Regions from separate parts of the Acidicapsa ligni genome, predicted to be linked through region 1. Evidence: riboswitches for the same ligand, from Rfam matches in the RefSeq annotation. Region 1 holds a riboswitch; each other region holds the start of a gene.

Evidence for each region. Region 1 has a riboswitch for cobalamin ahead of OHL19_RS12885 (TonB-dependent receptor). Riboswitches for the same ligand answer to the same signal wherever they lie in the genome.
Region 2: it holds a riboswitch for cobalamin, as region 1 does, so the genes downstream of both, OHL19_RS00605 (ribonucleoside-diphosphate reductase subunit alpha) here and OHL19_RS12885 (TonB-dependent receptor) in region 1, are expected to answer to the same signal.
Region 3: it holds a riboswitch for cobalamin, as region 1 does, so the genes downstream of both, metE (5-methyltetrahydropteroyltriglutamate--homocysteine S-methyltransferase) here and OHL19_RS12885 (TonB-dependent receptor) in region 1, are expected to answer to the same signal.

Annotation. Positions count from the first base shown of each region.
Region 1 is NZ_JAGSYG010000003.1:592,707-597,854, forward strand. It holds gene OHL19_RS12885 (TonB-dependent receptor) at 1-1,545, opposite strand, end outside; cobalamin riboswitch at 1,577-1,813, opposite strand; gene OHL19_RS12890 (GntP family permease) at 1,971-3,332, opposite strand; gene OHL19_RS12895 (RidA family protein) at 3,392-3,784, opposite strand; gene OHL19_RS12900 (N-acyl-D-amino-acid deacylase family protein) at 3,874-5,148, opposite strand, start outside.
Region 2 is NZ_JAGSYG010000001.1:157,044-162,191, reverse strand. It holds gene OHL19_RS00620 (DUF4252 domain-containing protein) at 1-510, opposite strand, end outside; gene OHL19_RS00615 (hypothetical protein) at 625-1,002, opposite strand; gene OHL19_RS00610 (RNA polymerase sigma factor) at 992-1,528, opposite strand; cobalamin riboswitch at 1,874-2,079, shown strand; gene OHL19_RS00605 (ribonucleoside-diphosphate reductase subunit alpha) at 2,263-4,677, shown strand; gene OHL19_RS00600 (ribonucleotide-diphosphate reductase subunit beta) at 4,782-5,148, shown strand, end outside.
Region 3 is NZ_JAGSYG010000006.1:22,034-27,181, reverse strand. It holds gene OHL19_RS18425 (ABC transporter permease) at 1-818, opposite strand, end outside; gene OHL19_RS18420 (CAP domain-containing protein) at 879-1,685, shown strand; cobalamin riboswitch at 1,721-1,920, shown strand; gene metE (5-methyltetrahydropteroyltriglutamate--homocysteine S-methyltransferase) at 2,060-4,360, shown strand; gene OHL19_RS18410 (nuclear transport factor 2 family protein) at 4,782-5,148, opposite strand, start outside.

The sequences.
Region 1 (5,148 bases):
GCCGACGGTGTAGAAGAAGCGGCTCTTGAAGTCACCGTGAATCTCGGCGAGGTAATCGTAGTTGTTGCGCTGCACGACATCGTTGAGGAAATAGACAGGTTCGACTTCGGTGCCACGTTCGTTTTCATAGTGAAAGCCGATGAGGCCGACGAGATGGGGCGTGAAGTGGAAGTCGCCTTCGTATTGGATTTCGTCGCGATTGGTGACGAGATCGAGGCGATTGGGATAGACAGAGCCGTTGCCGGAGGAGTAGTCGAGGATGGCCTGGCCTACAACCTGGGCTCCGTTAGCGCCACGAATGGTGACATCGTTGCCGTAGAAATTGCCAGCGTCCGGAAAGGGGAGATCGCAGGTGTCGACTGGTTCACAGAGGCCTGCTGCGTACCACTGCATGGATTGTTCGCGCTTGCGAGTGCCGCCGTATTGAACCTTGTTGTGGAAGTCCGCGGTCATCTGAAAATCGAGAGAGCCGCCCATGTAGAGGTTCTGGTCACTCTGCTTGCGGTCGTCGCTGATGCCGTAGAAATCCCATGCATTTGGAACTCCAACGGCAGTGACGCCATAGCGGACTGTGCCGCGAAGTTGAACGCTGGAGATGGGCTGATAGCCGAAGTTTCCGACGCTGGTGCCTGCGTGGTATTGGTCCATGGGCAGGGAGTTTGCGGTCTGCAGCCAGGAATAGGCGCCGTAGTAGTCCAACTTGTTGCGGCTGCCGGCGAGCTGGAGGTCGTTGCGGGCGGTGTTGAAGTTGCCCAGATCGCCCATGAAGGAAACTACGGGAGAGTTATCGAATCCGCGCGGAGTATTGAAGTTGACTACGCCGCTGGCTGCGTCGGCACCGTAGAGGCTGCTGTCTGGTCCACGATAGATTTCGGTGCTCTGGATACCGGTTGGAGAGACGGAGCCGAAGTCGAAGATGCCGCCGATTTCGCTGGCGTTTACGCCGTCGGTGAGGGTTTTGCTGGCATTGGAATCTCCACCCCGAATGAACATGGAGGCTTGTGCGCCACGCTGTCCGGTTTGCGCCATGACGACGCCGGGCTGAAGGCGGAGGACGCTGACCAGATCATCGCGGCGAGCGAGATCCAGCGAGGTAAAAACGGTGGTGGAGACGCTGGTCTGCTGCTGAGGAACGGGTGTTCCAGTGGCGGTGACTACGATCGACTGATGGACCCATTGTGGTTCGAGAACGATGGAGCGCTCGATGTTGGAACCCTGGGAAGCGTAGAAGGCAGGTGTCTCCAATGCACGAAAGCTGGGCGCGCTGGTGATGACCGAAAAACGGCCACTCTTGCCGGTCACGAATTGATAGGTGCCATCGGCGCCGGAGACTGTCGTGGAGACGGCCTTATTGCCCTGCATGAGGACGATCGATGCACCGGTGACTGTGGCTCCGGTAGTGTCGGTGACGATGCCACGGATAACTCCGGCGTGAGCTACTGTCGAGAGCAATAGAAGGATCGTTGCGCAGAATAAGCGCGAACACAGGCTGGAACGGCCATGAAACAAACTGACTAACTTGGACTGATTAACAGGCAGAGACATCGTTCTCCTCCGTTCCCCTCGGAACGTAAGCGGGTGATAGACACCAAGGACCGGTCTCCTGACTTGCGCTTCTCCGAACCGCCTTCCCAAACTCTCCGTGATGGAGAAGTTCAGTGGCATTTGGCCGGACTCCTGGCTGCTTCCCCATATGTTCTTGACGGGAAAAACCCCAGGTACGCTCACAGTTGCGGGGCAGTAGCGGATTTACACCGCTTTCCCGAACATCCTGATGCGTTTCAGTGAATGAATCGCAGGCCCATGTCAATCAGGCCGATGCAAGAAAAGATAAAGAATTGTGGGGAAAATCCATGAAAAATTTCCCCGGGTCTCTGAAGTTTATCATGCAGAAACTTTTGATATTGTTTTGATGCTGCTCATTCGTATACGGTATGCCGGCAGGGATTCACGATGCTGCATCGCGATGATTAAACCGCGAATGACAAGGTGATCGTGAGAAGCAACGCCGTAACCGAGATGATGGTTTCGCAGACGGACCAGGTCTTGATGGTTTGTGCGACGGTCATGTTGAAGTACTCCTTGACGAGCCAGAAACCACCATCGTTTACGTGGGAGAAGATGAGCGATCCTGCTCCGGTGGCAATCGCCAGCAGCTCGGGGTGAACTCCCGGGCTGTGCAATGCGATTGGGGCCACGATGCCGGCTGCGGTGGTCATGGCTACTGTCGCCGAGCCTGTGGCCAAACGCATCAAAGCGGCCAGTAACCACGCCAATACCAGCAATGGAATATGGCTCTGCAATGCAACACCGATGATGGCCTGCGATACTCCGCTGTCCTGCAGAATTCTCCCGAAGCCTCCGCCTGCGCCGACCAGGAGCGTGATGGTCGCCGTGGGGGCGAGGCATTCGTTGCTGAAGCGCAGGATCGTATCTCGCGAGAAGCCTCGCAGCCGTCCCAGAGTAAAGAAACTTAGCAGCACACCGATCAGTAGTGCTACGTCGTCGTTGCCAACCAGATGCAGTCCCTCATTCAAGGCGCTTTTGGGAGTGCTGATTGCGTCTGCCCAACTGCCGATCAGCATGAGAAGAACGGGCAGAAGGATGGAGAACAAGGTGAGGCCGAAGCTGGGCAGGCTGCGTCCTGACTCGTGATCAGCTCCATGATCGACAAACTGCGCGGAGATGGGATTCTCTGTTGGAAGGTTTATATGCGGAGCGATGAGTTTCGCATAAAGCGGCCCAGCGATGATCGCCGTGGGAATACCGACAAGCAGGGCATAAAAGATGGTGCGGCCCACATCGGCCTTATAGATGGTTACGGCAAGCAACGCCGCGGGGTGAGGCGGAACTAATCCGTGAACCACGGAGAGCCCGGCGACCATGGGCAGGCCAACCATGATCAGCGATGTTCGTGTACGTCGCGCAACTGTATACACGATGGGGATCAGGAGGACGAATCCTACTTCAAAGAAGGCAGGCAATCCAACTACGAGGCCGATGAGAACCATCGCCCAATGCACACGTTTCTCACCGAAGAGCCGTATGAGCGTGTATGCGATCTGGTCCGCGCCACCGGACTCTGCCATCATCTTTCCAAGCATGGTGCCCAGCGCAACGACGACGGCGATGTGGCCCAGGGTTGCTCCTACGCCCGCCTCAAAAGAATGAATGACAGTTGAAGCGGACATGCCCGTGACCAGGGCAAGCGACAGCGAGGCGAGCAGCAGCGTGATGAATGGGTTCAGCTTGAAGACTGCGATAAGCAGAATCAGGCCAACGACCGCGATCAGCGTCGAGACCAGCAGGAATATGCTGTGGGAGTCGATCATAGGCTCAGAACGGGTGCTCCTCTGGCGGGCGAGTGGCTGAAAGCTTAACTATAGTGCGATCAATTGCCGGGCGCTTTGTATGCAACGCAATCGATCTCTACCTTGCAATCGATGACCATGCTTGAGACGACACAGGCACGTGCGGGTGGGTGTTCGCCGAAGTGCTCTTTGAAGACTTTATTGAACGAAGTGAAGTCGCGGGGATCCTCAAGCCAGACGCCACATCGCACGACGTGCTCTGGACCATAGCCTGCTTCTTTGAGAATCGTCAGGAGATTCTGAATTGCCTGTTGCGATTGAACAACGATGTTGCCTGTGATGACTTCGCCCTGGACCATCGGAACCTGTCCCGATACATACAACCAGCCGTCGGCTTCGACCGCGCGCGCGAAGGGTAGATGTTGTCCGCCAGTTCCCTTGCCTCCTTCCACTCCATACCGCTTGATACTCATGTTGTCTCCTTGCGTTGCTGGTTCTCAGTTATTGAATCCTTGTTTGGTGAATCCGGGACTATCGAATCCGAGCTTTTAGATCCTGGTCTTTAAATCCAGGCGGTTTTGCTGCGAGTTACGAAGCGTCCTGCTCGGTCCGATGTAGCGCCTTGGGATGTGTAGGTGAGAACGCCGTTAACCCATACGCCCGCTATCCCCTCGGATGCGCGCATCGGATCAGAAAATGTTGCCGTGTCGAGAATTGTTTTCGGATCGAAGAGCACGAGGTCTGCGCAATAGCCTACGCGTATCCATCCACGCTCAGCGAGCCCAAATCTTTGGGCTGGCATACCGGTCATCTTGTGGACTGCTTCGGGAAGCGAGAACAGTTTTTCTTCGCGGCTGTAATGACCGAGCACACGAGGGAACGTTCCCCATAAGCGAGGATGCGGCCGGGGATCGTTGGGCAATCCATCGGAGCCGATCATGGTGGCAGGATGGCGCAGAATACGGCGCATGTCTTCTTCTGAAATGCTGTGATAGATGGCTCCAGCGGGCCGGAGCCGCTGTGCTGCTTCGAGTTGAGAGATGCTCCAACTCTCGGCGATGCGTGACAGAGATTGCCCTGCCATCTCTGGATGCGGTGTGCTCCAGGTAATGGTGATCTTGACGCGCTCATCTACCTGACGCAGATCGAGTGTGCTCGAACCTGCTGCGTAGGGATAGCAATCGCAGCCAACATCCTGCGTGGTGCTCGCCTTCTCCAGTGCTTGCAGGACTTCGCCGCTCCGCCCCCAGTTGGCGATGCCAGCGCATTTCAGATGAGAAATAATAACCGGGACATGGCTGAGTCGACCGATAGTGAAAGCCTCACTCATGGCGTCGAGAATTGCATCGGCCTCGGTTCGCATGTGAGTTGTATATACGGCACCGGCTGCGGCTAATAACTGAGCCAGCGCCAGGACCTCTTCCGTCGATGCGGCATTGGCTGAGAGGTAAGCAAGACCCGAACTCAGACCGAGCGCACCGCCGTCGAGCGCCTCTTGCAACTGCACGCGCATGGCTTCGGTCTCGGCTTGGGTTGCGGTACGGTCGAGCCTATCCATGTGGTTATTTCGAAGAGCGGTGTGACCGATCAGAGCGGCTACATTCACTGCGGGCCGCGCGTCGTTTACTGCGGCAACATAGGCGGCAAACGTGGGATAGCGAAAATCTTCGGGGCCACCCAGGAGGTTCATGGGATCGGGAAGTTCACCGCGTAGATGGACCGGAGAAGCGCTGATGCCACAGTTGCCGACAATGACAGTTGTAACTCCCTGCGAGATTTTGGGCAGCATTGCCGGAGTGCGAATCACACTGATGTCATCGTGCGTATGCACATCGAT
Region 2 (5,148 bases), on a different contig from region 1:
GATCTTGTCTATGTCGATCGGTCCCAGAATCAGCACCAGCGACAGCTCTTTTGCCTCAGCGTCCAGAACAAACAGCCCCTGCATCTGCCCATTTACCAGCTTCACGAAAACATCCGTGCCTTCGGCAACTCCCTTGGTTCGTTCATGCACCATCGGAGACCAGTCGGAGTGCTCGAAATACTTTCGCAATCCGTCGAGCTCCTCGGCGGTATATGAGTGATCCTTGTCGAACTCATACTCCCGCACATAGACGCCCTTCAGGTTTTGGATCATGTCGTGGGCAGCTTTGTCGTCCTTATCGCCGTTCTTGTCGTCCATGAATTTCGCCGCAAACGCCAGCATGTTTTTATCCAGGGTTACCTCGGTTGTGTGTATTGCACGCGATGCCAGCGACTTCTCAATCGGCGAAGGAGCGGGCAACTCATCCTGCCCGTACACACTTGCTGCACCCAGAATTCCAACTGCCAAAACCCCCACCCAGATCCCCATCTTTTTCATTCTCGTCTTCATCCCGGTCTTCTTCATTTCGGTCCTCTTTCCAGCGTCAAAAAATGTGTTTTGAAGGGGCGTGGTTTAGCCGCGCCATAAAGCAGTGAAAACAACCGGGGCATTCGCCGCCGGGGCTCACTGATCGTCGTCCGTCAACCGTGCATTCACTCGATTCAGCGTTTTGTTTGTGATCTTCAGCGCAAGCATTACCTGTTCTCGCGCTGCCTCGCCCTTATGCCGCTCGTCCACCTGGTGATAGACCAGGGCTCCGCCGACCATCGCTGCCAGCACAAGGGAAGCCGTAACCCGCTGCATCATCCATTGCCAGCCATGCCGCTTCTGCCGGCGTTCCCTGGCCAGCGCCAGCACGCGTTGTTTCATCCCCACGGGAGCGGCGCGATGCTGCAGTGCAAATCGCAGTTTCTGCTCGAACTCTTCAATCTCATGCTGCTCGATTTTTCGATCCCTGCGTTCCTTTTTCTCGTTCTTTTCCTGTCGCTCGTTATGTTCCACGGACATACTCCTTCAGGTAATTGCTGGCTCGCAGCCGCAGCAGCTTCAAACCTCTCTGCAACTGGCTCTTTATCGTCGCTACCGGAGCCTTCAACGTCGCTGCAATTTCCTCCGGCGTCAGGTCTTCCTGGTAGCGAAGAATCAGCGCCGCCCGCTGTGATTCCGGCAAACTTGCCATCAATTCCTCAATGCGCATGGACATTGCAGATCCTTCATCGGATTCGACCAGCCCATGCCGTTCCTCAAGTTCAACCCAGAAGCCTTCATCCCATCCAGGCTCCCTCGTGTTCCTGCGTCGCAGCGCATCCGTCGAGCGATGCACTGTAACCTTTCGCAGCCAGAAGCGCACATGATCGGCAGAGCTAAGCTTACGAAGATTGCGGTCCAGTTCAAGGAGCACATCCTGCGCCACCTCTTCGGCCATTCCGCGATCGCCTGTCATTCGCCATGCCAACGAAAAAACCATCGACTGGTGCTCGTCTACGAGTTGCTCGAAGTCCGGCTGCCAGCTCAATTGCTCTCTCATGCGCCTCTACTTTCTTATCCGCAGCAAATTTCCCGTGAGGATGCAAGGCCATACGCATTTGAGAAAAATAATGTTCGCGAGGTGGAGAATGGAGGAGTGGCTATGGATTTGCGGCCGGATTTGAAATGCACACAGCCGTGTTTTTTAGACAGAGCAAAAAAGCTCTTCAGGCAAGAGAAAAACAGCTTGAGCCTATGACTAAAGTCCCGTTGCCGAAGAAGTTTCCGTACCAGAAACTCATTTGACTTTTGCCAAAAAACGGAGCACAAATTGGCATTTCGAGACTCATGGGATTTCCACATATACCCCAACATATAGTTGTTGCTCCAGCCGCCGATCCACGATATAGTCGATTTACTTCACGGTGGCTGATCACGAGCCGTTTCCATGACCAGCATGAAAAAAGGGAAGCCGGCGAACTTCCGGAACTGCCCCGCATCGGTAAGCAGGAACGATAGCTCCGACTCAGTACCCAGCTCTTTTCGAGTTGGGAAGTCGCTGTTTTCAGGTTGCCTGCAAGTCCGAATACCTGCCGAGAAGGATGCCGAAGGGCATATGAGCAACACACGCCTCCGAGGGGAGGATCGGGTGATCCGCACGAGTCCGCCGTTCTATCGCCGACTTCTGTCCGTACCCGTGACCAATCCTCCCCGGCGCCCAATTTAAACCCCGATTTTGTACGAATGAAACTCGTTGCAAGAATCCTGAACCCAAGGAAAGGACCATTCCCCAAAATGGCCACGATTGAATCTGCTCTCTCAGCCTCGCTCCACCAGTCGTCGCTATCTGACCTCGACCCGAATTTTCCTCCAGCCGACCCAACTCCCCAGATGCAGGTCCGCAAGCGCAACGGCGGCCTCGAACCCGTTGATGTCAACAAGATCGTCCGCGCTGTCGAGCGCTGCTGCCACGGTCTTCCTCACGTCGATCCGATCCGCGTCGCCAGCAAGACTATCGGTGGCCTCTTCGACGGAGCCAGCACCCGCGAACTCGATTCCATTTCGATCCAGACCGCAGCCTCTCTGATTGCCGAGGAGCCGGAATACTCGCGCCTGGCTGCACGTCTACTCCTCGCGACCATCTCGAAGGAAGTTGCCGGGCAGAATATCTACTCCTTTTCGCAGTCGGTCGAGATTGGCAGCCGCGAGGGCGTCGTCTCCAAGGAAGCATGGGAGTTCGTTAACGCCAATGCGCGCAAGCTGAACTCGGCCATCGATGACCGCCTATCCGACCGCTTTGAGTACTTCGGCCTGCGCACTGTTTACGACAGGTACCTGCTTCGTCACCCAATCACCCGCCAGGTCACGGAGACGCCGCAGTACTTTTTCATGCGCGTTGCTGCCGGGCTTTCCACACGCGTGAATGAAGCTGTGGATTTCTACAATCTCCTCGCCTCGCACGATTATCTGCCCAGCTCGCCGACGCTCTTCAATAGCGGCACGAAGCACAGCCAGATGTCGAGCTGCTACCTCATCGACTCGCCGCTCGATTCGCTTGATTCGATTTATGACGTCTATAAACAGATTGCATTGCTGTCGAAGTTCTCCGGCGGCATCGGCCTTGCTTTCCATCGCATTCGCAGCGAAGGTTCGCTGATCCGCGCCACCAATGGTCTTTCAAACGGCATCGTTCCCTGGCTGCGTACGCTGGATGCGTCCGTTGCCGCAGTCAATCAGGGCGGCAAGCGCAAGGGTGCTGCCTGCGTTTATCTCGAGCCCTGGCATGCCGATGTCGAGTCCTTCCTTGAGATGCGCGATAACACCGGCGATGCAGCACGCCGCACCTACAATCTCAATCTCGCTAACTGGATTCCCGATCTCTTTATGCGCCGCTCCGATGAGGACGGCATGTGGTCGCTCTTCGATCCCAAGGACGTGCCGCAGCTCACCGACCTCTATGGTGAAGCCTTTGAAAAGGCCTACATTGAGGCCGAACAGAAACAGCTCTACAAGCGCCAGATCAAGGCCCGCGACCTCTACGCCCGCATGATGCGTACGCTTGCCGAGACCGGCAATGGCTGGATGGTCTTCAAGGATGCCTGCAACATAAAGTGCAACCAGACCGGCCATCCCGGCAACACGGTGCATCTCTCTAATCTCTGCACCGAGATCACCGAGGTTACGTCGCACGAAGAGACAGCCGTCTGCAATCTCGGCAGCATCAACCTTGGCCGTCACCTGACGGATGGCAAGTTCGATTTCGATAAGCTTGCGGCCACAGTTCGCCACGCTGTACCTATGCTCGACCGCGTCATCGACATTAACTACTACCCGGTTTCGCAGGCTGCCGTATCGAACTCGCGCTGGCGTCCAGTGGGCCTTGGCGTCATGGGCCTTCAAGATGTCTTCTTCCAACTGCGCTGGGCCTTTGACTCGATAGAAGCCCGCGAGCTCTCAGCCAAGATCCAGGAAGAGATTTATTTCCACGCTATCTCGGCCTCGTGCGATCTGGCCGAGAAAGATGGACCGCATGCGGCCTTCAACGAAACTCGCGCCGCGCATGGTGAATTCCAGTTCGATCTCTGGGGCGTTACGCCAAAGGACACTGCGCGCTGGGATGCTCTGCGTCTTCGCATGAAGACTGTGGGCATGCGCAACTCGCTCATGATCGCCATTGCACCGACTGCAACCATTGCGTCCATCGTGGGCTGCTATGAGTGCATCGAGCCGCAGATTTCCAACATGTTCAAGCGCGAGACATTGTCGGGCGAGTTCATGCAGATCAACAAGTACCTCGTGAACGAACTCAAGGCCCTCGGCCTGTGGTCTGAAGAGATGCGCACCCGCATCAAGCTTGCCGAAGGCTCCATTCAGAAAATCGATGAGATCACCGACGAACTCAAATTGATTTACCGCACCGTGTGGGAAGTTCCCATGCGTTCGCTCATCGACATGGCCGCCGATCGCGGAGCTTTTATCGACCAGAGCCAATCGCTGAACCTCTTCGCTGAATCGCCCAATATCGGTCGTCTCAGCAGCATGTATATGTATGCATGGAAGAAGGGAATCAAGACCACTTACTACCTGCGTTCGAGACCTGCAACAAAAATTGCCAAGACCACAGTAGCCATAGCCAACCGCGCAGTCGATACGATCCAAGCTGTAGCCTGCTCGTTAGACAATCCTGAGTCCTGCGAAGCCTGCCAGTAAATTGCAGCAAATGCGGATGTCCCAGGTCTGATCTTCAGACCTGGGCTTCATCTCGATGAAATCTCGCACTATACCTGCCGCCAACAAAAGAATTTGGAGTCACAATGTCCAGCAAATCCCCGACGTCCATCCTTGATCCAGGCCTCTCGCTGACCCTGCGTCCTATGCAATACCCGGTCTTCTTTGACATGTTCAAAGACGGTATCAAGAACACGTGGACGGTTGAAGAAGTCGACTTCTCCACTGATCTCGTCGATCTTCGCTCGCGCCTCACGCCTGCGGAGATTCACCTGATCCAGCGCCTTGTTGCCTTCTTTGCCACGGGCGATTCGATCGTGTCGAACAACCTGGTGCTCAATCTCTACAAACACATCAACTCGCCGGAAGCGCGCCTTTACCTTTCGCGCCAGCTTTTTGAAGAGGCCGTTCACGTCCAGTTTTACCTGACCCTGCTGGATAATTATGTGCCTG
Region 3 (5,148 bases), on a different contig from region 1:
AGAGCATCGCCGAGGAAGTTGAAGCTGAGGACGGCGAGGGCCATTGCTAGGGCAGGGAAGAGCACGAGATGTGGGGAGTCGAAGAGATGGGCGCGTGCGTCGTTGAGCATTGATCCCCAGCTTGGAGTGGGCGCGGGGATGCCAAGGCCGAGGAAGGATAGGGTTGCTTCAGCGAGGATGACTCCGCCCATGCCGATGGCGGCCTGGACGAGCAGCGGCTGGATCATGTTCGGGAGGATATGGCGGAAGAAGATGCGTGGTCCGCTGGCTCCGAGGGCGCGTGCGGCTTCAACGTATTCGCGTTCTTTGACGGCCATGACCTGGGCACGGACGAGGCGGGCGTATCCGGCCCAGCCGCCGATGGCGAGAGCCAGTACCAGGTTCTGAAAACCGGGGCCGAGGAATGCGGCGAAGGCTATGGCGAGCAGGATGCCGGGGAGGGCCAGGAAGGTGTTCATGGCGACGACGGTGAGGGTGTGATCGATCCAGCCGCCTTTGTAGCCTGCGAGGCCGCCGATGGCGAGGCCGAGGGCGAGCGAGATGCTGACGACGGAGGCGGAGACGGCGAGTGAAAGACGAGCTCCCCAGAGCAGGCGTGAGAGAGTGTCCCGGCCGAGTTCATCGGTGCCGCACCAGTGAGCCGCTGAGGGGCCTTGCAGGCGATGCATCAGGTCGATTGAGGCTGGACTGGCGGGCGCGATCCAGGGAGCGAGCAGGCCGGCGAGGACGAAGATACTTAATAGCACGAGGCCGATGACTGCGAGCGGCTGACGGCGCATCCAATTGGAAGAGCTCGGAATGTGTGTGCGAATTGCCATTGCTCTCAGGCAAGCATATCGTGATTTGAAGCCGAAGCGGCGGAGGTTTGAGGAATGCGGATGCGACTGGTCAAGAGGTTTGCGGTGCTGCTGATGGCATCTTCGGTGGGTGTGTGCGGGGTTGCTGCGCTGGCGCAGGATCCGGTGGATGTAGAGGTGCAGGCGGCGCAGGAGCAGAAGGTTGTCGATCTTGCCAATCAGGCACGGGTTGCAGAGGGATTACCGGCGCTGGTGGTCGATCCAGGGCTGGCTGCGGCGGCGCGTGCTCATGCCGAGTTGATGTCCAAAGAGGGGCCGATTTCTCATCGATATGGTGGCGAGCCGGATGTGGCGGAGCGTACTTCGAAGGCGGGCGCGCACTTTAGCCTGGTGGAGGAGAACATTGCCATTGGCGACTCGCCGAAGCAGGTGCATGAGGAATGGATGAAGTCCGACGTGCATCATGCGAACCTGATGAATGCGAAGATCGATCGCATCGGGGTGGGGATTGTTTCGGCGCATCATGTGTTGTATGCCGTGGCGGATTATTCGGTCTCGGTGCAATCAATGGATGCGGGGCAGATCGAGGGCAAGATTGGTGCGATGCTGACGGGCAAGGGGCTGACTCTGCTATCGAAGGCGGAGGATGCGCGGAAGTATTGCGCGCTGCAGGATGGCGAGGCAGAGGGGACGCCGACGGGGATGAAGCCGCTGTTTCTGATGCGATGGCAGAGTGCGGATCTTTCGAAGCTGCCGCCCCAATTGGAGGAGCGGATCGCGTCGGGGAAGTATAAGCAGGCTGCGGTTGGTTCGTGCCCAGCGCAGGGTTCGGGTGGGAATGGCGGGGCAACATTCGCGGCTTACCGGGTGGCGGTGTTGTTGTATTGAGGCTGGCCAGTTGACTGGGTGTCAGCCGCGCTCGGCTACACTGGATAGGTACAGGTGCAGAACCCCTGAGAAGGTTCCGTTCAACGGGAAGCCGGTGTGATTCCGGCGCTGCCCCGCAGCGGTGATGGGAACGAACGACGCATGGCGATGAGCCACGCACTGTCCGATGAGGATGGGAAGCGGCGTCAAGTAGGTTGCCCAAAGTCCGAATACCGGCCTGTGCGCCACCACTGTAGCGGAGCTTACTCTGTTGCGGCGTGCGTCTTGTGGCAACTGGTCTCGAGGGTGGACCTGCAAGCCTTTGTCTCGCGCATCTGCGCGCGTGCCAACGCACGGGTGGTTCCTTGTCTATTAACGATGAGAGGAACCGAAACATGTCTACGGCTAAGTTGCATACTGCCAATCTGGGCTTTCCCCGGATTGGTCCGCGTCGCGAGTTGAAGTTTGCGCTGGAGAGTTTCTGGAGCGGCAAGCTTGCGGAAGAAGAATTACTGCAGGTTGCGAAGCATTTGCGTTTGCAGAACTGGACGATTCAGAAGCAGCGCGGGATCGATTTTATTCCTACCAATGATTCTCCACTGTATGACCAGGTGCTGGACGCACTGGTGCTGCTGGGTGCTACGCCGGAGCGGTTTGGCGAGGGTGTGGTGACATTGCCGCGTTTGTTTGAGATGGCGCGGAGCAGTGCTCACGGTTCGCAACAGCATACGGCGATGGAGATGACCAAGTGGTTCGATACGAACTATCACTACCTGGTGCCGGAGTGGTCTGAAGGACTGAAGTTTGTGCCGGATACTTCGAAGCTGTTGGCGGAGTTTGGCGAGGCGCGTGAGGTTAATGCCGGAGTTCGTCCGGTGCTGCTGGGACCGATATCGTTGTTGCTGCTGGGCAAGGTTGTCGATGTGGATAGCGGCTTTGATCCGCTTACGCTTTTGCCGCGTATGTTGACTGCGTATGTTCAGGTCTTGAAGGATCTGCAGAGTGCCGGTGCGGATTGGGTTCAGATCGATGAACCGTGCCTGGTGACGGATCTTAGCGAGATTCACAAGGCGGCTTATCGTACCGCTTACGAGAAGCTCGCCGGTGTCGATGTCCGACTGATGCTTACTACGTATTTTGATGAGTTGGGCGACAATCTGGATCTTGCGTTTTCATTGCCCGTGGCTGGGGTGCATGTGGATCTCGTGCGCGGCAAGGGGCAGTTGGATGCTGTGCTCGACGCGGTGCGTGCGGGACAGACGTTGAGCCTCGGGGTAGTGGATGGGCGCAACATCTGGCTTGCCGATCTGGATGCTGCTTCTGTGATGATTGCCAAGGCTCAGGAGCGGATTGGTGCTGACCGGCTGCTTATTGCGCCCTCATGCTCGTTGCTGCATGTACCTTATGATGCGCAGGATGAGACTGCGTTACCGGGTGAGTTGCAGGAGTGGCTGAGCTTTGCTGCGCAGAAGCTGGATGAGATTGCGTGGCTGGCTGGAGGCAAGGAAAAATTTGCGGCGGATTTTGCCGAGAATCGTCGCAGGCATGATCGTCGCAAGGTAGCTGAGAGCAGCGTGAATACGCAGGTTCGGGATGCACTGGCGCAATTGGTGGCGACGGATTTTGCGCGACCTTCGGCTTATCCTGAACGTGCGCGCAAGCAGAGGAATCACCTGCGGTTGCCGCTGCTGCCTACGACGACGATTGGCTCGTTTCCGCAAACACCTGAGGTGCGCAAGCAGCGCGCTGCATGGCGCAAGGGAACGTTGCAAACAGCAGAGTACGAGCGCTTTGTCGAAGAAGAGACTGCGGCCTGCATTCGACGCCAGGAAAGGATCGGGTTGGATGTGCTGGTGCATGGCGAATTTGAGCGCAATGACATGGTGGAGTATTTTGGCGAGCAGTTGGCAGGCTTCGCTTTTACTCGCAATGGCTGGGTGCAGAGTTATGGTTCGCGCTGTGTGAAGCCGCCGGTGATCTATGGCGATGTGGCACGGCCTAATGCGATGACCGTGCGTTGGAGCAGCTATGCGCAGTCCTTGACGGGCAAACCGGTGAAGGGCATGTTGACCGGGCCAGTGACGATTCTGCAATGGTCGTTTGTGCGCGACGATGTGCCGGAGCGAGATGTTGCGTGGCAGCTTGCGCTGGCGCTTCGTGAGGAGTTGCTGGATCTTGAGGCAGCGGGGATTCGCGTGATTCAACTGGATGAGCCTGCGTTGCGTGAAGGACTGCCTTTGCGTCGTGTTGCGCGGCCTGAGTATCTCGATTGGGCGGTGAAGGCTTTCCGCATTGCGACTGCGAAGGTAGCGGACGAAACGCAGGTGCATACGCATATGTGCTACAGCGAGTTTGCCGAGATTTTGCCGGCGATTGTGGCTCTGGATGCGGATGTGCTTTCGATCGAGTCGGCACGCTCACGGATGGAGTTGTTGGAGGACTTCCGCAAGCACGGTTATCCCAATGAAATCGGACCGGGAGTGTATGACATTCATACGCCTCGCGTGCCGAATGAAGAAGAGATTACGGCGTTGCTGCAGAGTGCGCTGGAGTCGATTGGGGCGGAGCGGCTTTGGGTTAATCCTGATTGCGGGTTGAAGACTCGTGGCTGGGATGAGGTCGAATCTGCACTGCGCAATATGTGTGAAGCGGCGCGGACGGTCAGGGCTTCTGTGACATCGGACAGCGTTGCATAAACGCATTGGGTGTGGAAGGGAGAGGTCGGATGATCTCTCCCTTTTCATGCTTGAGGTGGGTTAAGGACAGAGGAGTGGCAGGCTTTTGCTGCTCTGGTCAGTGCCCTTGTCCCTGGAACGTTTCGCAGAATCAGCGTTGTTCTTCGACGATATTTCGAGATGCACCGCCAACTTACTCATTGAGCAGCCGACTACTTCCGACAGTCTTTAGGATAAAAGGATTGTATAGAGCAAGATGGATTGGAAATCTCTTCAGGTCCTGCACATGGGCAATGTAGTAGAGCGCCGAGCCGTCAAGCCAAGACCGGCTCGTCATTCTTCCGCCAGGACGATACTGCGGAGAAGCGAGTTGCTCTACACCTATGATGAAAGACCCGGGACAGCCAATTCGCACAGGACTGAAGACCTCGTGCTAATGCATCTATGGCACGGATACGCGGGTATCGGACCAATCGATGATTAATCTTCTCTCAACGTAATACCAACGATTCTCCTGGCGGAGAAATTGGTCGTAGTAACGAATTCCCAAGGTCTGACACTTCCGTTGGTTGTTCTCCATCGTGAATTGATGCACCAAACAATAGGTTTGACCAATGGCTCGATCTCCCTTAATGATCACGTCACTCTGACCATTCATGTGCAATGTCACCGTAAAAGTATTCAGGACTGCCAAAGCAGCGCGGATCGCAGTCCTGCCTTTTATGGTTGAATGCGGCTCATGGGTTTTGGGGTCTCCCTCGTAATTCAGGATCGTCCCATCCTGCACGAAGAGACTCGCTTGCTGTTCT